DNA from 4 places in the Mycoplana sp. MJR14 genome. Region 1 is predicted to be linked to each of the others. Evidence: riboswitches for the same ligand, from Rfam matches in the RefSeq annotation. Region 1 holds a riboswitch; each other region holds the start of a gene.
What was found. Region 1 has a riboswitch for cobalamin ahead of bluB (5,6-dimethylbenzimidazole synthase). Riboswitches for the same ligand answer to the same signal wherever they lie in the genome.
Positions count from the first base shown of each region.

Region 1 (5,997 bases):
CGTAGATCTCGATGCGCGTCGTCTGCTTGTAGCTCGGGCAACGGGCGTGGAAGCCGTGGGTGTCGGCGACGATCAGGGTGTTGGCCTTGACCACCATCTTCACCGGCTGGCCGTAGCCCAGTGCGGTCAGCTCGTGCGGCATGATGCGCAGCGAACCGCGGGCGGAATACTTGTTCTCGATCGTGTCGGCGCTCTCGCTGATGCGCTGCTCCCAGGCGAGCCGCTGCGGCGTCACCTTGTGCGAGCCCGGCACGTAGGAGAACGGCCCGTCCTCCTCGCCGACGTCCTTGAGGAACAGCCAGGCCTTCGCGGTCGGCTGGAAGGTGTCGCTGTGCAGCGCGGTCTGCGGATCGGCCGCCGTCTCCTTCGACGGCGTCGACGCCAGCGCCATCACCACCTGCACGACCAGCAGCGGCTGGCCGTCGCTCGAGGACACGTAGCGCAGGAGATTGGACATGCGCGGATCGTTGCGCGCCGCCTTGAAGCCCGGAAGCCGCTCCACGTCGCTGTCGTCGATCAGCGCGCGCCGGGTCACGGTCGTCCCCTGCAGCATGTCGTAGCGGTCGAAGTCGCTGTTCTCCAGCTCCGAAGTCACCTGCGCGAACACCTCCGGCGGCAGGAAGTTCTCGATCTTCACGAAGCCGTTCTCGTCGTATTCGCGCCGCTGCTCGGCGGTGACCAGGTGCGCCAGAGACTTGCGCCGCCAATCGGCCATGTCCATGGCGAGCGACACCCGCTTGGCATGCAGGCCCATCCTGTTCAGCGTCTTGCTGCCGATGATGGGATTGTCCGCGAAGGACTTGGCACCCGAGGCCAGCTGGAGCGCATAGAACGGGCTGAGCAGAACGGAGGAAAGGCGCATGCGGTGACCTATGGTGCGTTCGACGGGATGGCGGCGCCGGAAGGCGGGCAACATGCCCCGCCAGGGGCCGCCGCAGCCAGCATTTGCTACACCAAGGGCACGGCGATAGCAATTCCGCTGCGTAAAACATGAAGAAAGAAATCAACTATTATTGACGTTAATCACTTTCGAGGGAGTGCATTGCCCATTTGCCCCTCCAAGCTATGATCGTGAGGAAGGATGCCCGGTCTGCGGCGGAAATCACGGGCTCCCGCCCGACCCGCCGGAACCGGAGAACCGCTTCGGCGTTACTCAAGCCGCCCTCGCCCGTCGCACCCGACCCGCGAGGCAAACGCGACGGGAGGGGACGAGGTGCAGTGGGGACTGGGAAGAGTGTGGGTTCTGGCCGCTGCGACGGCCCTCCCGATGGCCCCGTCATTGGCCCTGTCATTGGCCTTGTCGCTGGCGCCGACCCATGCTCGGGCGCAGGACGTCTGCAGCGATCTCCAGTCGCAGCTCGTCAACCTGCCGCCCGCGGCCGATAGCGCCCAGCAGGTGCGCAGCTACGCCAGCGCCATCGCAAGGCAGAACATCGAACTGCGCCAGGCAAGGGCCGACCTTCGCCGGCTCGGCTGCAGCAACGGCAGCGTCACCGTCTTCGGCGGTCAGAATGCCGGCGCCTGCGCCGCCATCACGTCGACGATCGACCAGATGGAGCGCAACCTCCGGCAACTCGTGCAACAGCGTGACGAGGCGTCCTTCGGCGGCGATCCGGCCGAGCGCGGCCGCATCCTGGCGGCCCTGTCGGAGAACGGCTGCGAGGGGACCATCGCGGCCGAGTCATCCGCAGAGGCAGAGGCAGAAGTGACCATGGAGGGCGGCGATCTTCCCGAAATCGACGATCCGGACATGCCGACGACGTTCGACAACATGGGCGCGGCAGCGCAGGATGGCCCGCTGCGGACGGTGTGCGTGCGCACCTGCGACGGCGGCTTCTTCCCGATATCGTCGGCGGCGACCCCGCTCGACTTCCGCCGGGACCAGCGCGCCTGTTCGATGATGTGCCCGCAGACCGAGACGGAGCTCTTCTACCAGCCGCTGCAGTCGCTCGACAGCAGCAACATGATCTCGACACTGACCGGACGGCCCTATACCGCTCTGGCGAACGCCTACGCCTACCAGTCCCGCGACCGCTCCGCCGACCCGTCCTGCGGCTGCGACCTTGCCGGCTACTACCGCAAGATGGCGGGCGCCGGCGGCGGCGCGTCGAACGCCGCCGCGGGCACGAAGCCGGGCACGATCAGGCAGGATGTCGGCTCGGTGACGACGATCCGGATGCATCCGGTCGCGGGCGCCGCAGCCCCCGGAACGGTCGTCAACGAGCGGCCCTACGATCCGGAAAAGGACCGGGTGCGGATGGTCGGGCCGAGCTTCCTTCCCGACGACCAGCCGCCGCTCGACCTTCGCAACCCCGGCGGGGCGAACTGAACCGCTGCGAAGCCTCGGCCGTCAGCGCCGCTGCCCCCACCGGTCGGCGAAGACCAGTTCCTCCAGCGGCAGCCGCTGGCGCCATCCCTTGAGCGCGAGCTCGGGCTCCTCGTAGAGGCGATCGACGTAGCCCAGGCAGAGCCAGGCGACGATCTCGATCCGCTCGGGAATGCCGAGCAGCGCACGGATGTCGGCATCGTGGAAGATGCTGACCCAGCCGACGCCCACCCCTTCCGCCCGCGCCGCCAGCCACAGGTTCTGCACGGCGCACACGGTCGAATAGGCATCCATGCGCGGATTGTGCGTGCGCCCCAGCACCACGCTGCCGGCCCGGTCCGGGTCGCAGGTCACGCAGAGGCTGACGGGCGCCTTGAGGATGCCCTCCAGCTTCAGTGTCCGGTAACGTTCCTGGCGCTCGCCGGAAAAGAGCGCGGCCGCCTCCTCGTTGGCGCGCTGGAACGCCCGGTGGGCGCCGGCGCGCACCGCCTGGTCGCGCACGACGATGAAGCTCCAGGGCTGCATGAAGCCGACGGACGGCGCACTGTGGGCGGCACCCAGCAGGCGCTCCAGCAGATCGTCCGGCAGCGGATCGCTCAGGAACTGGTCACGCACGTCGCGACGGGTCTCGATGGCGCGGTAGACTGCGGCCCGTTCGGCCGCCGTGAAGGGTTGGACGGGAACAAGCTCGTCCCGCTTGGAAGGTCGCATCGTCAACTCCCCAACAATGCTCGCGACCCCACCGCCGTCCGCGCGGGCGGGTCCATCTCGCCAGGCCGGTCTTCTGACTTCGGATCGCCCGGCCACGCCCGCCTTCCCGGCCTTTCGACCAGTGGCTGTCTGGCGAGGGGTTTCCCTCGCGGCTTGGCCGTCCCCGTCACAGCGTTGGGCACGTTCCGGCTTCGGCGCACGCGGACGTCGTCCTCGGCCCCACCGGATTCCCGATTCTCCCCGCGCAAGCGGGGCACCTAGCAGCGCCATTTGCACATGCGGGGCGAAAGTGCGCAAGAGGGCCCGTCCGGCGTCTGCCGGATATCCCCTTGCAGGGCGTGTGTTCAGGCCGCCTCGATGTCCGAGGTCGGTTGGGCGCCGCCGGGCACGCCGTAGTGGGCGCGGTTGCGGCCCGCGTTCTTGGCCGAATAGAGCGCCGCATCGGCTGCAAGCATGATCGCATGCGCCGACTGGCCATGGTGGGGAAAGGCGCCGATGCCGGCGCTGCCGCCGATCTGGAGCAACTGGCCCTGGAAGGGCACGGGCACCAGCGCATCGCGCACGAAGCCTTCGGCAAGCGGAAGGGTGATCTCAGGGTCCGTGATCCCCGGAAGCAGCACCGCGAACTCGTCGCCCCCGAGACGCGCGACCACCCCGTGCTCTCCGAGCCGGGCCATGAACCGCGCGGCGACGGCGCGCAGGACCTCGTCGCCGGCCGCATGCCCATGCCGGTCGTTGACCGCCTTGAACCGGTCGAGGTCGATGGCGATGATCGAAAAGGCCCTCTGCCCCCTCCGGGAAAGGTCGGTGATCGCGTGATCGAACCCGGATCGACTGAGGACGCCGGTCAGTGCGTCATGGCGCGCCAGATGGGCGTTCTTCGCCTCGCTTCGCTCGAGCGCGCGCACGAGCGAGGAGAACTTGACCGCGCCGAAGCCCATCACGACGACGAAGATCGCGATCAGCGCGGCGATGTGCGGCACCGCCATGGTCCAGACGAACGATCCCGGACGGTTCGGACGCCACGAAGCCACCATCGGGTTGAAGGCGTCGCCGCCCACGCCGGTCGTCAGAAGGTTCGGGTCGTCGGTCGTGATCGGCGAGAAGCCGAGGCCGGTGAGCCCCAGGCGCCGCTCGGATTCCGCCAGCATCGACGCCGTCACCGGCTTGACCGTGATCATCAGCACGGGGCTCCGGCGCTCGTCGGGGATGAACAGCCGCCGCGGCACCACCGCCTGGACGACGACGATGCTCATGCCCCCCTCGATCACCCGCATGCCCGTTGCGCTGATCTGCGGCACGCCCCCGTTCACGCGACCGGCACTCGTCGGCGACTTCGCCACGATCCAGCCGTCGCGCGTGCGCCGCAAGGAGGCGTGGTAGCTCGCCGTCGCCCGCTTGATCAGGTCGCTGATCCAGTAGAGCACCTCTTCCGACTGCCCGTCCGGCACGATGATGCCGTCGCGCATGGCCAGAACCGGTTCGCCGGCCGGTTTGACGAACACCAGCCACGAAAAGCCGGACTCCCGCCACAGCCAGTTCCGGAGGTCGTGCCTGATGAACCGCTCGCTGAGCTTGCCGTCGCCCAGTTCATCGAAGGTCCTGTCCCATACCGACAGGCCGCTCTGGTAGAGCACCACCTGCTCGATCTGGTTGCGGAATTCGCTCTTGACGAGGGTCTTCTCGGTCTCGGCGACAAACTCGTTCGCCTGGCGGACCGAATAGTCGAGGACGAGGAAATTGGCGCTGGCGAACAGCAACACGATCACCGCCGATGCGATGGCGATGCCCAGTTTGACCCCACCCCGGCGCGCGGCCACGGCGCCGGCCCCTGTTCTCGCCATGTCGATCCCCATAGACATGCCTGCGGCTGTCCGCCGCGTCTCGTTTGGACGAGGACCTTATCCTGCAAGCAGGAACATTCATTTAATCGGACTGGTATCCAAACAATTAACCCGTGAAAATCTAGGGTTGTTGCCGGCACCCCGGGCTTACGGGGCGTAGCGGACGAATGCAAACTGCGATCCGTCCGGCGACCAGTTCGGAACGTTCATCGTCCCCTGCCCGCCGAAGAGTTCGAACAGCACCCGGTCGTTGCCGCCGTCGGCATCCATCAGCCGCAAGCGGACATGATGGTCGCGCGGATGATCGAACACGTCGCCGTCGTAGGACAGCACGAGAAGCGAGCGGCCGTCCGGCGTCGGATGGGCGAACCAGTCGCCGAAAGGGCTGTCGGTGATGCGGGCGAGGTCCGTGCCGTCCGGGCGGATCCGCCAGATCTGCATACGGCCGGTGCGGCTCGAATTGAAGTAGATCCAGTCGTCGCAGGACCAGTCCGGACCGTCGTTGCGCCCTTCGCCGAAGGTCAGCCGCGTCTCGTCGCCGCCGTCGACGGGGATCGTGTAGATGTCGAAGACGTCGTCGCGGATGCCGCAGTAGCAGACCCGGCTGCCGTCCGGCGACCAGCCGTGCCAGTAGGACGACTGGCTGGGCGTCACGAGCCGCGGCGTGCCGCCGCCGGCGGGAAGGACATAGATCGCCGCCTTGCCGAACTCGGTCTTGTCGGTGACCGCAAGCCAGCGCCCGTCCGGCGACAGCCCGTGGTCGTTGTTGCAGAGGGTCGCAAAGCCCGTGTCGATCCGCTCCGGCGCGCCGCCCGAGAGCGGCAGCCGGTAGATGAGCCCGTCGCCGTTGATGACGAGCGAGCGGCCGTCGCGCGCAAAGTTCGGCGCCTCCAGCAGCTGGTCGCTCTGCCACACCACCCGGGACTGGCCGGAGGCGACGTCGTGGATTTCGACGGAACTGCGCATCGCCTCTCCTAGCGGTCGCGGAAGCGGTTGGTGATCGGGTAGCGCCGGTCGCGGCCGAAGTTCTTCCTGGTGATCTTGACGCCGGGCGCCGACTGCCGCCGCTTGTACTCGGCGATGTAGAGCAGGTGCTCGACGCGGTGAACCGTCGCC
Region 1 covers NZ_JARGEO010000011.1:86,886-92,882, forward strand. The annotation lists gene P0086_RS21200 (phytanoyl-CoA dioxygenase family protein) at 1-862, opposite strand, end outside; gene P0086_RS21205 (DUF2865 domain-containing protein) at 1,268-2,329, shown strand; gene bluB (5,6-dimethylbenzimidazole synthase) at 2,351-3,037, opposite strand; cobalamin riboswitch at 3,083-3,313, opposite strand; gene P0086_RS21215 (diguanylate cyclase) at 3,382-4,881, opposite strand; gene P0086_RS21220 (hypothetical protein) at 5,029-5,847, opposite strand; gene P0086_RS21225 (NAD+ synthase) at 5,856-5,997, opposite strand, start outside.

Region 2 (5,997 bases), on a different contig from region 1:
GATCCCGGAGGCGACGGCGGCCTCGATCGCCCGGTCGCCGCTTTCGCCTATGAGCGACAGCGGGTCGAGGTCGATGCCCTTGAAACCGTCTGCGAGGGCCGTGCGGATCTGCCGCTCGGTGGTGGGCGAGACGCTGCCGGAGACGACCGCGAGGCGGTCGACCTTGCCGGGCTCGGCGAAGTCGACGGTGCCGCCGACCAGGCCCTCGGCGCGCCATGCCGCCAGCAGCGCGTATTCCACGCCCGAGGAGCCGGCGACGAAGAGGCCGCCGTCCCGCCTGAGGCGCCAAAGCTGGCGTCCGGCCGCAGCCTGGCTCTCGGGCGAATCGACGTCCAGAAGCAGGATGCCGGCCTCGCCGCCTGCGATCGCATCGAGACGCGCATCCGCATCCGCTGCGGCAAGCGTGACGATATCCGCCAGCGCGACGGGAAGATCGGTCTGCCGGCCGAGATGGACGGCGAGGTCCGCCTCGGCCATCGGGGTCACCGGGTGGCGGCTCATCACCGGGTGGCGGTCGATGCGGTAGACCTGCCCCTGATAGGCGGCGAAGAGGTGGCCGAAGGCGGTATAGCGCTTCAGCTGCGGCGCGCCGACGATCACCGGCACCTGGCGCTGGCCGAACAGGTCCCTGCCGATCTCGATCGCCTTGCCGATGCTGCCGACCCCGGGCGCGGAATCGAAGGTTGAGCAGACCTTGTAGTGGCAGATCGCGGCGCCCAGATCCTGCAGCCAGCGGAGGGCCGGGGCGAGGTTCTGCTGCATCCATTCGGGCGTCTCGCTGCGGCTGGTGCCGGCGATGCCGACGGCGCGGCAATCGGCAAAGCGTTGCAGCATGTCCGGTTGCGGCACGCCGAGAAACAGCACGGTCGGGATGCCGCTGGAGGTGAGCGATTCCATGACGTCGGTCGAGCCGGTGAAATCGTCGCCGTAGTAGCTGACGAGAAGATCGGACATGAAGGCTTACTCCTTGCCGTCACCGAATTTCGCGAGCGAGGCCGCGAGTTCGGGATGGTCCTTGGCGTAGTCGCCAAGCGGGATGTCGGCGACCGCCGCCTGCCAGGCCTGCTGGACGGCGCGGACGCCGGCGGCCGGGCCGCCCGGATGGCTGACGATGCCGCCGCCACAGAGATAGAGGAGGTCGGTGGTGCGGCCCGTGCGCTGGTAGGTCTCCGGCGCCTGCCCGCCCCACTGGCCGGACCCGGCCACCGGCAGCGGCCGGTCGGAAGGGTCGAACATAGGCGTGCTGACGGCCTTGAAGGATTCGACGAAGCTGTCGTCCGGCTCCCAGTACTTGATCCGGATGCCGTTGATCTGGAACTGGTCGACGCCGAGCAGCCGCCAGAACTGCTGGTAGACCTTGAAGTCCATGCCGGCGCCGGGATCGCGGGTCAGGACGTCCCAGCCGTTGCGATGGGCATGCAGGACGAGGCCGGAGCGCTTGCGCAGGAAGCTCATGCCGCCGAAGCCGATGGAATTGATGTTGACGACGGCGCAGTTGCCGCCGGCCTCGAGCACGAGGTCGTGGTTGCGCATCATCTCGTCCGGGTCGGCATGCGAGATGCCGAAGGCGTACATCACCTTCTTGCCGGTCTTCTGCTCGTGATCGAGGATGCGCGGCATGATCGCCGCGACGCGGTCCTTCAGCGGCGAGTAGGCCGGGCTCATCAGCTTCTCGTCGTCCTTGATGAAGTCGACGCCGGATTCGATCAGTTCGCCCACGAGTTCCGCCGTCTCGTGCGGACGCAGGCCGAGCGCCGGCTTGACGATCGTGCCGATGATCGGCCGGCCCTCGACGCCGGTCAGGCGGCGGCTGCCGTCGATGCCGAACTGCGGGCCGGGGTGAGCGGCCCTGAAGGCCTCCGGCAGCTTCATGTCGACGATGCGGATGCCGGTCATGCCCTTGATGGAAAAGACGCCGCCGATCGCGATCGTCATCAGGGCGGCAAGGTCGGTGCCGATGGCGTCGAGCGGAAAGGCGATGTCGACGTCGGCCCGGTTCAGCCGCTTGCCGGGTTCGGCTTCCGGCCAGGTCGGGGAGAAGGAGGCTTCGAGCGGACGGATGGCGAGCACGCGCGCTGCGACCCGGGCCTTCAGCTCTTCGGTTTCGCCGGGGACCGCGACGAAGGTGCCGGTGGACTGGTCGCTGGCGATCTTGTTCGCCATCGCTTCGACGCTGCCGGGCGTCTCGATGCGGTAGGTCAGGGTAATCAGCAAGCCGTTGCTCCTCCTCGCCACTTCAGTTTGTCGTGGCGTCAACTCGTGATCTGGTATAATAAGTATTCCAATTTGTGCAACGGAAAAATTTCAGCAAAGGGATTCCCAGCGTCCCGCCTTGTCGCAAAATGCAGAAATGTTAAGGGAGGGAGAATGAGCCAGAGAGACGCCATGACCCAAACCATCGAGCCGATCGTCAGGCGCAAGCTGTCCGACGAAGTCTTCGACCGGCTGGAGCGGATGATCACGTCGGGGGAACTGAAGCCGGGCGACGAGATGCCGTCGGAACGCGTGCTGATGGAGCGCTTCGGCGTCGGCCGCCCCGCCATCCGCGAGGCGATGCAGTCGCTCGCCAACAAGGGATTGCTCAGCATTTCCCACGGCGAGCGGGCGAAGGTCCTCCAGCTCACCGCGCAGTCGATCTTCCGCCAGGTCGACCTGACCGCGAAGATCATGCTGTCGCAGTCGGAGGATTCCCTCGAGCATCTGAAGAGCGCGCGCATATTCTTCGAGCGCGGTATGGCGCGCGAGGCGGCGCAACGCGCCCGCGCCGGCGACATCGACGACCTCGGCGCCATCATCGAGCGCCAGCGTCGCTCGCTCGGCGATGCGGAGGCCTTCATCGCCGCCGACATGCAGTTCCATACCCGCATCGCCCAGGTTTCCGGCAATCCGATCTACGTCGCCGTCAGCGAGGCCATGCTGGCCTGGCTGAAGGAGTACCATACGGAAATGCTGATCTGGACCGGCAAGGAGAAGTTCACGCTGGTGGAGCACGAGGAAATCCTCGACCGGCTGAGGAACCAGGATGCCGAGGGCGCGGAAGCGGCGATGCTGAAGCATCTCGAACGGTCGCGATCGCTCTACAACAGGTGACCCCACCACGTCCGCCTCGTGCACTCGACCGGCGCGGGGCCTCTCTTCCAATCGGATCTTCGACAGTTGCGAATGCGACGGTCGCGCGGTGAACCGCGTTTCCGCGAGGGCGATCCTGCGGTCGTCCCGGGTCGACGCCGATCACTGCCTGGATATGTCATGTTATAAAATAACTTTCCGGTTGACGGATGTAATACTATTACACTAAGCAGGTCGGGTCAGCCTTCGGAAGGAAGATCGATGACCTGCTCCCCCCATTCCGGGCCAGCCCGGACACCGGCCGTGCGTACCGGTCCTCTGCCGCCGCTGGCGGTCGCAACCGCAGCGGCGAGAGCACGATATCGATCGCGTGCAGAACGTGCAGGCGCCGATCTCTCGCGCTTGACGATAGGGCCGGCAAGCGTCTATCTGGAGGACGACGGTTCCCCGCCCACGAAGCGGAGGGGATTAATAGGGAACACGGTGCGGACGACCCAAGTCGGGACCAAAACCGTGGCTGCCCCCGCAACTGTAAGCGGATTGCCGTTCATCCTCGTGGCGCCACGGCGCCATGCCACTGCGCGCGGCGCGGGAAGGCAGATGAACGTCACAGATCCGCGAGCCAGGAGACCTGCCGTCAAGCATCGATCCAACGTCACGGGCGGGGAAGCCCGGAACAGGAGCATTTCATGACGACCATTGGCGCCCTGCTGAGCGTCTTCACGCTGCCTTTCCCGAGACCTGCCGATCTTCGAGCAACCGGACGAATTGAAGACCTTTCGGTTCTTCACCGCCGTCATTTCTAACCTTTTCGGGAAAAATCCATGACGATTTCATTCAAGCAACCGCTTTACGCGGGCATTGTCGCTTTGTGGCTGGCCGCATCGTTCTTCCATGGCGAGGCCCGCGCGGCGGAGACGACATATCCGTTGACGCTGCAGAACTGCGGACGTCCCGTCACCTTCGAAAGAGCACCGTCGCGTACCGTCTCGATCGGCCAGAGCAGCACCGAGATCCTCTACCTGCTGGGCCTTGCCGACAAGGTGGCGGGCACCGCGCTCTGGGTCGGCCCGGTGCTGAAGGGCTACGAGGACGTCAACGCCCGGATCGACAGGCTGGCAGACAATGATCCGAGTTTCGAGAGCGTGCTGGCCAGGAAACCGGACATCGTCACCGTGCAGTTCCAGTGGCAGATCGGCCCCGAGGGCGTGGTCGCCCGGCCGGAGCAGTTCGAAGAGCTCGGCATTGCCGTCTACACCTCGCCGTCCGATTGCGTCGGCAAGGAAAACTCCGCCGCCAGCGACGGCGTCCGCCACCAGGTCTTCACCATGGACCTGGTCTACCAGGAGATCCGCGAGCTCGCGCAGATCTACAATGTCCAGGACAGGGGCGAGGCCGTCGTCGCCGATCTGAAGCGGCGCGAAGCAGCCGCGCGCGCCAAGGTGAAGCCGGCCGAAGGCAAGCTCAAGGCCGTCTTCTGGTTTTCCAGCGCGGCCGATGCCGATCCCTATGTTGCCGGAAAGAACGGCGCGCCCGGCTACATCATGTCGGCGCTCGGCATCGAGAACATCATCAAGACCGACGACGAATGGCCGACCGTCGGTTGGGAGACGATTGCCAAGGCCGATCCCACGATCGTCGTCGCCGGTTCGATGGAGCGCCGCCGCTATCCGCTCGACAGTCTCGAGGCCAAGCTCGACTTCCTGAAGACTGATCCGGTCGCGAGCCTGATGCCGGCGGTCAAGAGCGGCCACGTCTTCGCCATGGACGCGCAGGCGATGAACCCGACGATCCGGACGATCGAGGGCATCGAGGCCCTGGCGGACGCCATCGCCGCTGCCGGCCTCGCCCAGTGAGCCGGGCGCTGACATCGGGCACGCGGATGGGCGCGGCGTTTGCCGCGCTCGCCGTCCTGCTGCTGGCGCTCTGGATGGGGGCGGCGATCGGCGAGACGGCGATCCCGTTTCGGACGGTCGCCCATACGGTGGCGAACCGGCTGTGGAGTGCCGGCTATCCGCTGGCGCCGATCGACGAGGGCATCATCTGGAGCTACCGGCTGAGCCGGGCGGTCGTGGCGGCGTCCTGCGGGGCAGCACTGGCGCTCTCCGGCGCGGTGCTGCAGTCGCTGCTGCGCAATCCGCTCGCCGATCCCTACATCCTCGGCATTTCCGCCGGTGCCTCGACGGGCGCGGTCGGCGTGGCGATCCTGGGCGTCGGCGCGGGCATGCTGACCCTGTCGCTCGGCGCCTTCCTCGGCGCGATCATCGCCTTTGCGCTCGTCAGCGTACTGGCGGTCAAGGCGGGACGCGGCACGGCGGCGATCATCCTTGCCGGCGTCGCGGGCTCGCAGCTCTTCAACGCGCTCACCTCCTTCATCGTCACCAAGGCGGCGACGGCGGAGCAGGCGCGCGGCATCATGTTCTGGCTGCTCGGAAACCTGTCGGGCGTGCGCTGGCCGGATGCCTGGCTGGCCGTGCCGGCCGCGCTCGCCGGCCTCGTCGTGTGCCTCTGGCATGCGCGCGCGCTGGACGCCTTCACCTTCGGCTCGGAATCGGCCGCCTCGCTCGGCATTTCCGTGCGGCGCACCTATCTCGCGCTCGTCGGAGTCTCGGCGATGATGACCGCGGTGATGGTCTCGATCGTCGGTTCGATCGGCTTCGTCGGCCTCGTCATCCCGCATGCGGCGCGACTGCTGGTCGGCGTCCGGCACGGCGTGCTGCTGCCGGCGGCGGCGCTCGCCGGTGCCGTCTTCATGATCGTCGCCGACATCCTGTCGCGCACCATCATTGCCGGCCAGGTGCTGCCGATCGGCGTGATCACGGCGCTGATCGGGGCGCCGGCCTTCGCGGTGATCCTTGCAAGAGGGAGGGGCAGGGCATGAGGCTTTCCGCCAGGTGCGTTTCGTGGTCGGCCGGCAGCGCCGATATT
Region 2 covers NZ_JARGEO010000003.1:480,687-486,683, forward strand. The annotation lists gene P0086_RS10230 (four-carbon acid sugar kinase family protein) at 1-954, opposite strand, end outside; gene oiaX (3-oxo-isoapionate-4-phosphate decarboxylase OiaX) at 961-2,214, opposite strand; gene P0086_RS10240 (transcriptional regulator NanR) at 2,386-3,090, shown strand; cobalamin riboswitch at 3,493-3,723, shown strand; gene P0086_RS10245 (ABC transporter substrate-binding protein) at 3,894-4,925, shown strand; gene P0086_RS10250 (iron ABC transporter permease) at 4,952-5,950, shown strand; gene P0086_RS10255 (ABC transporter ATP-binding protein) at 5,947-5,997, shown strand, end outside.
Region 2: another riboswitch for cobalamin. It lies ahead of P0086_RS10245 (ABC transporter substrate-binding protein); the one in region 1 lies ahead of bluB (5,6-dimethylbenzimidazole synthase).

Region 3 (5,997 bases), on a different contig from region 1:
TCATCTCGACTTCGCCGGAGACCTTCATGACGCGGCAGGTGCCGCAGAGGCCGCCCTCGCAGGCAGCCCCGATGCGCACGCCGGCGGAACGGGCGGTCTGCAGGATGGTCTGGCCGGGCGGGCAGGACGCCTCCTTGCCGGCCATGGTGAAGGTGACGGTGGCGACGGCTGCGGCATCCGCCTCGCCGGGGCCGGCGCGCACGGCGAGCTCCTCGGCGGCCGGGGCTGCGGCCGGCTGGAAGCTCTCCTCGTGGTAGCGGGCCATGTCGAAGCCGCAGACCTTGAGCATGTCGCGCACGCCGCGCATGAACGGCTCCGGACCGCAGCAGAAGACGGTGCGGTCGCGGAAGTCCGGGGCCAGCAGCGCAAGCCGCGCGCCGTCGATGCGGCCGCGCAGGCCGTGCCAGCCGTCGCGCGGATTGCGGCCTTCGACGACGAAGCCGAGCGCCAGGTTCGGCATCTGCGCCGACAGGCATTCGAGCTCGTTGCGAAACAGGATGTCGTCCGGGGTGCGCGCGCAGGAGACGAAGGCAACGTCGGTCTGCGGCGCGCAATCGGCCATCCAGCGCGTCATCGACATCATCGGCGTGACGCCCGAGCCGGCGGAGATGAACAGGTACTTCTCCCCCGGATGGCGGACGAAGGAGAAGTCGCCGAGCGGACCGAAGGCCTTCAGCTGCATGCCGGGCTTCAGGTGATCGAACATCCAGCGGGTGCCGATGCTGTCCTTCTGCGCCTTGACGGTGACGGCCACCGAAAACGGCCGCGACGGGGTCGAGGACAGCGTATAGGTGCGCATCACCGGATCGTCCGGCGTCACCGGCAGCTCCAGCGTCACGAACTGGCCGGGCAGGTAGCGGAACCAGTTCTCGCGGTCGGAGCGGAAGGTGAAGGTCATCACGTCGGCCGTCTCGGCCGTGACCGCGATGCACTCCAGCAGGTGCTGGCGGTCGTTCCAGGGCTGGAGCTCGTCGAAGTGCCGGAACTGGCTTGCGATCGTCATCTTAGGCCACCCGGATCAGAGGCTGCTTGTCGCCCTGCAGGCGCTGCTCCATGAAGGTGCAGTACCATTCGACGAACTGCATCACGCCGCCCTCGTCGACCGGCGAATAGGGGCCGGGCTCGTAGGCGGGCGAGCGGATGCCGAAGGCGTTCTCCTCGACGATCCGGCGGTCCTGGTCGTTGGTCTCGGTCCAGACGTGGGTCAGTTCGTCGAGCGAATAGTCCACGCCCTCGACGGCGTCCTTGTTGACGAGCCACTTGGTCGTCACCTGCGTCAGCTCGGGGCCGAGCGGCAGGACGCGGAAGGTGATGGCATGGTCGGCCAGCACATGGTTCCAGGTCGTCGGGTAGTGGAACATCAGAAGCGTGCCGATGTGGCTCTCCTGCACGTCGCCGGACAGCGGCCGGCGGACGGCGCGGGCACCCGACATGGTGTAGCTCTCGGCATCGTCGATCAGCGGCATGCGGGCGAGGCGGAACTGGCCGGAGGGCGACATGCGGAACTCGCTCGGCAGGCCGGAGGCCTCGCATTTCGCCCAGTGGGCGGCGATCACCGGATCGTCCTTGGCGCCCTGCACGCCGGTGGCGCTCGGCGCCTCGGGATAGGTGCGGCAGAGCTCGGGATGGTTGGCCGCGCAGTGATAGCACTCGCGGTTGTTCTCCCAGACGAGCTTCCAGTTGCCCTTCTCGACGATGGTGCTCTCGAAGGCGACCTTGGTCTCGCCGAGGCGATGGCGGACGAGATAGGGCTCGGCGAGTTCCCGATAGGGCGCGAAGTCCGGCGCCTCGTCGGCGAGGCAGATGAAGATGTAGCCGCCGACCGTCTCGCAATGGACGGGTTTCAGGCCGTGCTGGCTCTTGTCGAAGTCTTCGGCCATGTGGCGGGCGAAGAGCAGCGTGCCGTCGAGCTCGTAGGTCCACTGGTGGTAGGGACAGACGAGCTTGGCGGACGCCCCCTTGTGCTGGGTGCAGACGCGCGAACCGCGGTGGCGACAGGAATTGTGCAGCGCGCGGATGACGCCCTGGCGGTCGCGGGTGACGACGAGCGGGTAGTCGCCGACCTGCAGGGTGAAGTAGTTGCCGGCCCGCGGGATCTCGCAGTCGTGGCCGACGAACAGCCAGTCGCGATACCAGATCGTCTCCAGATCGAGCTTGTAGTGGTCCTGGTCGATGTAGAACGCCTGATCGAGGCTGTAGCCCTCGCGCCGGTTCCTGATCTTGCGAAGTACGTCGCTGCGAATGTCCATTGCCGCTTCCTCAAAAAGCATTTGCTCGTCCGAAGCGGGCATGGGCAGTCGCGACCGTCGTGAAGACACGACTTCGCAGCGCCCCGGCTGCCCGCCGCAGCCAGTCACGTCATCTCTCTCCAAGGCTGGTTTCCGGGCTCGGGAGATGTCCTCTGCGGACCGCGCGGCGCCTTCCCGGACTTCTCCAGTGGCCTTTTGCCGCGATTTCTTCCCTTACCGTTGCGGGGGCAGCTCCGGATTTTCACCGGCTTCCCAATTATCCGCCCTCCCTAAAGAGGCAGCACCTTGAGCCTCTTCATCTAAGCGGAAAGGCGGGACGCCGTGCCGCTCAATTGCGACGTCGCCTTCCGCTTTGGCGACAGTGCGCGTCTTGCGATGCACAATGAAATAACGTTTTTATTTCAAATATTTGCCTCATCGGAAACCATCAGCAGATCAACAAATGTGCGACAAGACCGCAAAAGAGGCAGATAGTCTCTTTGCGTCACAACCGCGACCAGGTCGGGATCGGCCAGGCACCTCGGCAAGTGCAACCGGAACCGTTTCGTGGTAGCGTGACGTCGCGCGGCCTACCCGCGCCGGACCTCGGCGGAGGGCGGGGCCCCGCACCTCCGCGCATAATCGCCTCTGTGGCGACAACCAGCATATCCTCAGCAGCAAATGTCGACCTGTCACGGGAGGGTGAGCCATGGCCACCGATAGCGCATGTGACGACAGCAGCCGCACGCATGAAGGCAGCGAACCGGCCCTGAGCCGACGGAGCCTGCTTCTGGCAGGAACCGCGCTCGCCGCCGCCTCGACACTCGGCGGAACCGGGTCGCCGGCCCAGGCCCAGACCCAGACGCAGACCCAGACGCAGCCGGCTGCGCCGGCGAGCGGCAGGCCGCCGAACATCCTCGTCATCTGGGGCGACGACATCGGCATCTGGAACATCTCCGCCAACAGCCGCGGGATGATGGGCTACAGGACGCCCAATATCGACCGGATCGCCGCGGAGGGCCTGTCGTTTTCCGACTACTACGGCCAGCAGAGCTGCACCGCCGGACGCGCCGCCTTCCTCGGCGGCAACGTGCCGGTGCGCACGGGGATGACCAAGGTCGGCCTGCCCGGCGCGGCGCAGGGCTGGCAAATGACCGACGTGACCGTCGCCACCGTGCTCAAGGCGCAGGGTTATGCGACCGGACAGTTCGGCAAGAACCATCAGGGCGACCGCGACGAACACCTGCCGACGATGCACGGCTTCGACGAGTTCCTCGGCAACCTCTATCACCTCAATGCCGAGGAGGAGCCGGAGAACCGCGACTATCCGCGCGACCGGGTCCTGGCCAACGGCAAGACCTTCCTCGAGCAGTTCGGCCCGCGCGGCGTTCTGCACAGCTGGGCCAATCCCGACGGCACGCAGAAGATCGAGAACACCGGGCCGCTGACGAAGAAGCGGATGGAGACGATCGACGAGGAGACGCTGGCCGCCGCCAAGGACTTCATCACCCGGCAGAACCAGGCGGGGAAGCCCTTCTTCTGCTGGTGGAACGGCACACGGATGCATTTCCGTACCCATGTGAAGGAGCAGAACAAGGGGATCTCCGGGCCGAGCGGCGACGAGTACCATGACGGCATGGTCGAGCACGACATGCATGTCGGCGAACTCCTGAAGCTGCTCGACGACCTCGGCATCGCGCAGGACACGGTGGTGCTCTATTCCACCGACAACGGCCCGCACTACAACACCTGGCCCGACGCCGGCACGACGCCGTTCCGCAGCGAGAAGAACTCCAACTGGGAGGGGGCCTACCGCGTGCCGGCCTTCGCCCGCTGGCCGGGCCGGTTCCCGGCCGGAGAGACCCTGAACGGCATCGTCGCGCACGAGGACTGGCTGCCGACCTTCGCCGCGATCGCCGGCGATCCGGACATCAAGACGAAGCTCGCCAACACCGTCGAGCTCAATGGCCGCAGCTACCGCAACTACATCGACGGCTACAACCAGCTCGACTACCTGAGCGGCAAGGCCGACCAGTCGCCGCGGCACGAATTCTGGTACGTCAACGACGACGGGCAGGTCGTGGCGGCGCGCTACGACGACTGGAAGGCAGTGTTCCTGGAGAACCGCGGCCAGGCCTTCGGCGTCTGGCGCGAGCCGTTCACCGAACTGCGCGTGCCGCTGCTCTTCAATCTCAGGCGCGACCCGTTCGAGAAGGCGCAGCACAACTCCAACACCTACAACGACTGGTTCCTCGACCGCGTCTTCGTGATCGTGCCGATCCAGGGCATGGCGGCGCAGTTCCTGCAGACGATGAAGGACTATCCGCCGAGCCAGTCGCCGGGATCGTTCAACCTCAGCAAGATCGAGGCGCAACTGCGCGCATCGGGCGGCGGCGACTGATCGCTGCGGCCAGCGGATCCGGCCGCCGCGCGGCGGCCGGATTTCCGGCCGGTCAATCCGCAGGCCTGTGCTGCGGCGTAAGGGCGGCGTTAACCATAAGCGGGCATCATCCGGGCCAGACCGCCCTGCCCTCCGGAGCCCCGCCGTGCTGCCCACTCCCGCCCCGAAATTCAGATACTACGACGCCGTCGCCTACAAGCGGGCGCAGCGCGGCCGCTCGGTCGCCTACACGGACTTCCTGAGGACGGGGAAGCTGGAGCGGCGCGAGTGGAACGAGACGGAGAAGCGCTACCTCACCTATCGCGAGGTGGCCGAGGCCACCGGCCGCAGGCTGGAGCAGGCCGGCACGGTCACGCACGAGCGCATCAACGGCTTCCACCGCTCGATCCGCTTTCCGAAGCTGATCTTCCACCGCACGCTGGCCACGATGCCGCATCTCGGCTACTGCCACGTCACCGTGTCGAACTCCCGCCTGCCGCAGCACGAGGACGTGCAGTGGTCCTTCTACATGGCGAACTTCTATTCGGAGATCGGCGACGGGGAGCGCTTCTTCGCCGGCATCAGCCCGAAGTTCAAGCGCATGTACTTCGCCGTCGCCATCCGCCCGGCGGAGGCCGAGGGCCGGCTGGAGATCGACCGCAAGGTCGGCGAGGACGGCGTCCTCTTCCATACCCACGACCCGAAGGAAGCGATGAAGAACGTGCTCCTGCTCGGCGCCCGCAACGAGGAGCTGCGCAAGATCATCCGGGCGATCTGAGCCGGCATCGTTCCCGCGTCTCAGCGGACGATCGGGCCATCCGCCTTCTTCCAGGCGGCAATGCCGCCCTCGATGTGGCAGGCGCCGAGAAGACCGGCCGCCTGCGCCGCCTCCACCGCCATCGCCGAACGTTCGCCATAGGCGCAGTAGAAGACGATCCGCTTGCCGGTGGCGGCGGCGAGCTCGTGCAGGATGCCGCCCTCGCCGATGTTCTCCGTCAGGTCGGCATAGGGGGCGTGCAGCGCGCCGGGGATGCTGCCGTGCTTGTCGCGCTCGCTCTTCTCGCGCAGGTCGACGAGGGCGATGCCGGCATTGCCGTGCAGCGCCATCGCCTCCTTTGCGGTCAGCGCCCAGCCGCGGCGCGCGATCTCGTCCTGATGCAGGCCGACGCGGATGTTGGCGGGCACGGCCACGTCCATCATCTTCGGGTTCGGCAGGTTCAGGTTGTTCATCAGCTCGACATATTCGTCGACCGAGCCGACGCGCAGGCGCGGATTGAAATGCTTCTCCTCGCCGATGGTCGAGACGGTGTCGCCCTTGTAGTCGTGGGCGGGATAGACCAGCGTCTCGTCGGGCAACCGCAGGAGCTTGTTGAAGATCGAATCGTATTG
Region 3 covers NZ_JARGEO010000002.1:544,635-550,631, forward strand. The annotation lists gene P0086_RS06895 (hybrid-cluster NAD(P)-dependent oxidoreductase) at 1-1,003, opposite strand, end outside; gene P0086_RS06900 (aromatic ring-hydroxylating dioxygenase subunit alpha) at 1,005-2,249, opposite strand; cobalamin riboswitch at 2,355-2,552, opposite strand; gene P0086_RS06905 (arylsulfatase) at 2,938-4,629, shown strand; gene P0086_RS06910 (DUF6656 family protein) at 4,775-5,386, shown strand; gene P0086_RS06915 (MBL fold metallo-hydrolase) at 5,407-5,997, opposite strand, start outside.
Region 3: another riboswitch for cobalamin. It lies ahead of P0086_RS06900 (aromatic ring-hydroxylating dioxygenase subunit alpha); the one in region 1 lies ahead of bluB (5,6-dimethylbenzimidazole synthase).

Region 4 (5,997 bases), on a different contig from region 1:
GGTCCGGCGCGTCACTGCGGCCATGGCCTCTCAGGTCGAGGGAAAGGATCGCATGGCCGGCAGCCGCGAGGTGTTCGCGCTGCGGGGCGAGGAAGCTCAGATCGCAGCACCAGCCGTGCAGCAGCACGACCGGCGGCGCGCCGCCGTCGTCCCATTCGTAATACAACGCCGTCCCGTCGCGGTGCAGATAGGGCATGCGGCAACTTTCGGCGGCTCCGGCCCGCTTGTCAAACGGGGCGGTGGCGCGAGCGCGAGACATCGCGCCGCTGGTCGGCCGGGCACCGCCCGGGTACGCGGCGGAACGGCGGGTTGCAGTCGCTTCGTCGTCTACTCCGCCGCCACCGCCGCGGGCGCCGGCACATAGTTCAGCACCGGGCCGAGCCAGCGTTCGACCTCGGCGACGTCCATGCCCTTGCGCGCCGCATAGTCCTCGACCTGGTCGCGCTCCACCTTGGCGACGCCGAAATAGTAGCTTTCGGGGGAGGCGATGTAGAGACCGGAGACGGAGGAGCCGGGCCACATGGCCATGCTTTCGGTCAGGTTGACGCCGATCTGTCGTTCCGCGTCGAGCAGGCGGAAGAGCGTCGTCTTCTCGGTATGGTCGGGCTGGGCCGGATAGCCGGGGGCGGGCCGGATGCCGGCATAGGGCTCGGCGATCAGTTCCTGCGGCGTGAAGGCCTCGTCCGGCGCATAGGCCCACAGCTCCTTGCGGACATATTCGTGCATGCGCTCGGCGAAGGCCTCGGCGAAACGGTCGGCCAGCGCCTTGACCAGGATCGAGGAATAGTCGTCGTTGGCGCGCTCGAAGCGCTCGGCGATGGCGATCTCGCCGATGCCGGCGGTGACGACGAAGCCGCCGAGATAATCGTGGCTGCCGCTGCCGACCGGTGCGACGAAGTCGGAAAGGGCGAGGTTCGGCCGGCCGTCGCGCTTCGACAGCTGCTGGCGCAGCGTGTAGAAGGTCGCAAGCTCCCCGGTCCGTCCGTCGTCGGTGAAGAGACGGATGTCGTCGCCAACGGCATTGGCCGGCCAGAAGCCGACGACCGCCTTCGGCGTGAACCATTTCTCGGCGATGATCTTTTCCAGCATCGCCTGGGCATCGGCGAAGAGCTGGCGGGCGGCCGCCCCCTGCTTCTCGTCGTCGAGGATCTTCGGATAGACGCCCTTCAGTTCCCAGGTCTGGAAGAACGGCGTCCAGTCGATGTAGCGGGCGAGCTCGGCCAGGTCCCAGTCCTGCCAGGTGCGGGTGCCAAGGAAGGACGGCGTCTTCGGGCGATAGGCGGACCAGTCGGGCCGGAAGGCGTTCTCGCGGGCTCTGGCGAGCGGCAGGCGCTTCTTCTCCGCCTCGCTGCGGGCGTGGGCGTCGGCGACCTTGCGGTATTCGGCCTGCAGGGTCTCGACATAGCCGGGCCTGATGTCGGCCGACAGCAGGCTCGCGACGACGCCGACGGCGCGGCTGGCATCGGTGACGTAGACCGCCTGGCCGCGGCTGTAGCGCGGGTGGATCTTGACGGCAGTGTGGACGCGGCTGGTGGTGGCGCCGCCGATCAGCAGCGGGACCTCGAAACCCTCGCGCTCCATCTCGCTCGCCACATGCGCCATTTCGTCGAGCGAGGGGGTGATGAGGCCGGACAGGCCGATGATGTCGACCTTCTCGGCCTTCGCCGTCTCGAGGATCTTCGTCGCCGGCACCATCACGCCGAGGTCGATGATCTCGTAGTTGTTGCAGGCGAGCACGACGCCGACGATGTTCTTGCCGATGTCGTGCACGTCGCCCTTGACGGTCGCCATCAGGATCTTGCCGGCGCTCTGGCGTTCGCCGCCGCCGCCATTGGCGAGCTTCTCGGCCTCCATGTAGGGCAAGAGCAGGGCGACGGCCTGCTTCATGACGCGGGCGGATTTCACCACCTGCGGCAGGAACATCTTCCCGGCCCCGAAAAGGTCGCCGACGACGTTCATGCCGGCCATCAGCGGGCCCTCGATGACGTGCAGCGGCCGTTCGGCGCCCTGCCGCGCTTCCTCCGTATCGGCCTCGACGAATTCGGTGATGCCGTTGACGAGGGCGTGCTCGAGGCGCTTCTCCACCGGCCACTCGCGCCAGGCGAGGTCCTTCTCCCTGGCCTCCTTGCCGGCCGCGCCCTTGAAGCGTTCGGCGATCTCCAGCAGGCGCTCGGTCGACGTCCCGCCGGCTTTCGGAACGCGGTTCAGCACCACGTCCTCGCAGGCTTCGCGCAGGTCGGGTTCGATCGTGTCGTAGACGGCGAGCTGACCGGCATTGACGATGCCCATGTCCATGCCCGCCTGGATGGCGTGGTAGAGGAAGACCGCGTGCATCGCCTCGCGCACCGGCTCGTTGCCGCGGAAGGAGAAGGAGAGGTTGGAGACGCCGCCGGACACGTGGACGTGCGGCAGGGTGGCGGTGATCTCGGCCGTCGCCTCGATGAAGTCGACGCCGTAATTGTCGTGCTCCTCGATGCCGGTGGCGACCGCAAAGATGTTCGGGTCGAAGACGATGTCTTCCGGGGCGAGGCCGGCGACCTCGGTGAGGAGCCTGTAGGCGCGGGTGCAGATCTCGACCTTGCGCGCCCTGGTGTCGGCCTGGCCCTTCTCGTCGAAGGCCATGACGACGACGGCGGCGCCATAGGCACGCACGAGTTTCGCATGGTGCAGGAAGGCTTCCTCGCCTTCCTTCAGTGAGATCGAATTGACCAGCGGCTTGCCCTGCACGCATTTCAGGCCGGCCTCGATCACCTCCCATTTCGAACTGTCGATCATCACCGGCACGCGGGCGATGTCCGGCTCGGCGGCAATCAGGTTGAGGTATTCCACCATGGCCTTGCCGGAATCGATCAGGCCTTCGTCCATGTTGATGTCGATCACCTGTGCGCCGTTCGCCACCTGGTCGCGCGCGACGTCCAGCGCTGCGGCATAGTCGCCGGCGGTGATCAGCTTGCGGAATTTCGCCGAGCCGGTGACGTTGGTACGTTCGCCGACGTTGACGAAGGGGATGGCCTCGGTCAGCGTGAAGGGCTCGAGGCCGGAAAGGCGCATGTGGCGCGGAATGTCGGGGATCGGCCGCGGCCGGTGGCGTGCGGCCGCGGCGGCGATCGCCTCGATATGCGCCGGCGTCGAGCCGCAGCAGCCGCCGACGATGTTGACGAGGCCGTCGCGCATGAAGCCCTCGATCTGAGCGGCCATCTCCGCCGGCGTCTCGTCATACTTGCCAAACGCGTTCGGCAGGCCGGCGTTCGGATAGGCGCAGACGAAGGTGTCGGCGACGGACGAGATCTCGTCCAGATGGGCGCGCATGGCGTTGGCGCCGAGCGCGCAGTTCAGCCCGATCGAGAAGGGCCGCGCGTGGCGGACCGAGTTCCAGAACGCCTCCGGCGTCTGGCCGGACAGGGTGCGGCCGGACAGGTCGGTGATGGTGCCGGAGATCATGATGGGCAGCTCGATGCCCTTTTCCTCGAAGACTTCGCGGGTGGCGAAGATCGCGGCCTTGGCGTTCAGCGTGTCGAAGATCGTCTCGATCAGGATGATGTCGGCGCCGCCGTCGATCAGGCCGCGGACCTGGCCGGCATAGGCGAGCCTGAGATCGTCGAAGGTGACGGCGCGGTAGCCGGGATTGTTGACGTCCGGGGAGATCGAGGCGGTGCGGTTGGTCGGGCCGAGCGCGCCGGCGACGAAGCGGCGCCGGCCGTCCTTTTTCTGCGCGCGCAGGCCGGCGCGGCGGGCAAGGCGTGCGCCGTCGCGGTTGAGCTCGTAGACCATGTCCTCCATGCCGTAGTCGGCCTGGGCGATGGTCGTCGACGAGAAGGTGTTGGTCTCGAGGATGTCGGCGCCGGCCAGCGCGTAGCGATAGTGGATGTCCTCGATCGCGGCCGGCTGGGTCAGCGTCAGGAGGTCGTTGTTGCCCTGCTGGTGGCAGGCGCAGTCGCCGAAGCGGCTGCCGCGGAAATCGTCCTCGACCAGGCCCAGCGTCTGGATCTCCGTTCCCATCGCGCCGTCGAGCACGAGGATGCGCTCACGCGCGGCGGCATGGAGCGCCTCGGCGATGTCCTTGCCGTTGCGGGGTGGAAGTTCCGGACCGAAAAGGTCGTCGAGGTCGGCCGATGCCATGGCGAAGCCCTCCGATGCAGCATGTCTGCATCGGAGATCACATAAAGATATGTTTATGTCAATATGTCTTTATGTTGCTTCAGTGCGGCCTGCCCGTTCGCCCCGCCAGCTGTTCGAACAGCCTCCGGAGCCGGACGATGTCCGGATCGCGGTCCTGATAGGGTGCGAGCTTGCTGATTTCCTTTGCGGCCGCCACGGCGAGATCGGCGCCGCGCGGCTGCCACAGCAGCCAGGAGATGAAGACGGATTCCGGCCTGCCGGAGCCGGAGGGTTCGGAATTGATGATGGCAGACATTTGACTTCCCCAATCTTGGAATTGGGGGATGACCGGACGCACGCATGCTGGAGTTCCGCTTCGACGCGGAGCAAGCGCACCCGTGGGACACCCCGCCCATGGACGTTACGAGTTCATCAGGGCAGGTCTCCTGGCTTGCGGGTCGTCGCTTCTGTCCGGCCTTCCCGACGCTTTCGCGCCAGTGGCATGGGGGACAGCGGCTCGCCGCCTACAGTTGCGGGGGCAGCGCCGGAATGGATGGTTTCCCATCGCACCGGCTTCCCTCTTCGCTTCCTCATCTTCGACGATTCGGAAGAACCCTGATGGCCGCAAGGTGGCTCGGCAGCGGGGCCGCTGTCAACGCGGCAAAAGGCGTTGTCGACCGAAATGAATCCGGAACGGAACCGAATCGGCGGCGTCGCGTTCAGGCCCCGTTCACCGCTGATCGCGTAGGGCAGTCGCGGTATATAATGGCCTATCTATTGTCGGAGTGGACTTGCCCTGCCTTCCAGTTCTGTTGCAACAGCCTGCCATTGCGGCTAAAGAATGCCGTTTTCATGCGTCACTCAGTCAAGCGGGATATGGATATATCGTCCGTTGCAGTTCGCCCACGAACCGATGGGCGCGTGCCCGTGCGTCTTGGTCCTTCCGACGGGCCGTCGCGGAGGAAACGAATGACGCCGTCCCGTGACGCGGAGCCGCACGGATAGTCCCGCCTGCCGAATGCAATCCGGCTGCCGCCGGAACCACCAACCCTGCTCGAAAACAGAAAAAGACGCTGATGTCCCTTCACAACCGACCACAGACTTCGTCGCGCGAGACGGAATCCAAGCAGATCGACTACAACGACTCGATCCGGGATACCTATTTCACCCTCGAGGAACTGAGCGCCTGCGGTGAGGACCTGGCGAGAAACGGCGCGCAGACGCTGCCGGGCTTCACGCCGTTCGACTTCCGTGCCCGGCACCGGGAGAACGAGAAGGAGATCTTCCGCGTCTACCAGACGACCGCCCGCGACGTCGAGGCGGGCATGACGATCACGCCGGCGGCCGAATGGCTGCTCGACAACTACTATGTGGTCGAGGAGGCGATCCAGGAAGTGCGCCGCGACTTCCCGCGGCGTTTCTATCGCCAGCTGCCGACGATGAAGATCGGCGACGTCGAAATCCCGCGCACGCTGGCGCTCGGCTGGCTCTACGTCGCCCATACCCAGAGCAGCGTCTCGCGCGAGAGCCTGACGGCGATCGTCGAAGGCTTCCAGAAGGTCGAGGCCTTCAAGATCGGCGAATTGTGGGCGCTGCCGTCGATCGTCCGCTTCATCCTGATCGAGAACCTGCGGCGCATTTCCAGCCGCGTCGAGCGCTCGCGCGGCATGCGCCGCAAGGCGAACGAGGTGGCCGACGAGCTGATCCGCCAGAACGACCCGGAAAAGAGCGTCGTGATCCTGCGCGAGATCGAGCATCTCGTCGCCGACAACACCTTCGTGGCGCAACTGCTCTATCGCCTGCGCGACGGCTTGCAGGCCTCGGGTGCCGCCATCCAGTGGCTGGAGAAGCAGATCGAGGCGCGCGGCACTGACCTCGAGGAGGTGCTCGTCGCCGAGC
Region 4 covers NZ_JARGEO010000004.1:241,571-247,567, forward strand. The annotation lists gene P0086_RS11740 (alpha/beta hydrolase) at 1-196, opposite strand, end outside; gene metH (methionine synthase) at 328-4,119, opposite strand; gene P0086_RS11750 (hypothetical protein) at 4,199-4,414, opposite strand; cobalamin riboswitch at 4,517-4,731, opposite strand; gene P0086_RS11755 (glucoamylase family protein) at 5,175-5,997, shown strand, end outside.
Region 4: another riboswitch for cobalamin. It lies ahead of P0086_RS11750 (hypothetical protein); the one in region 1 lies ahead of bluB (5,6-dimethylbenzimidazole synthase).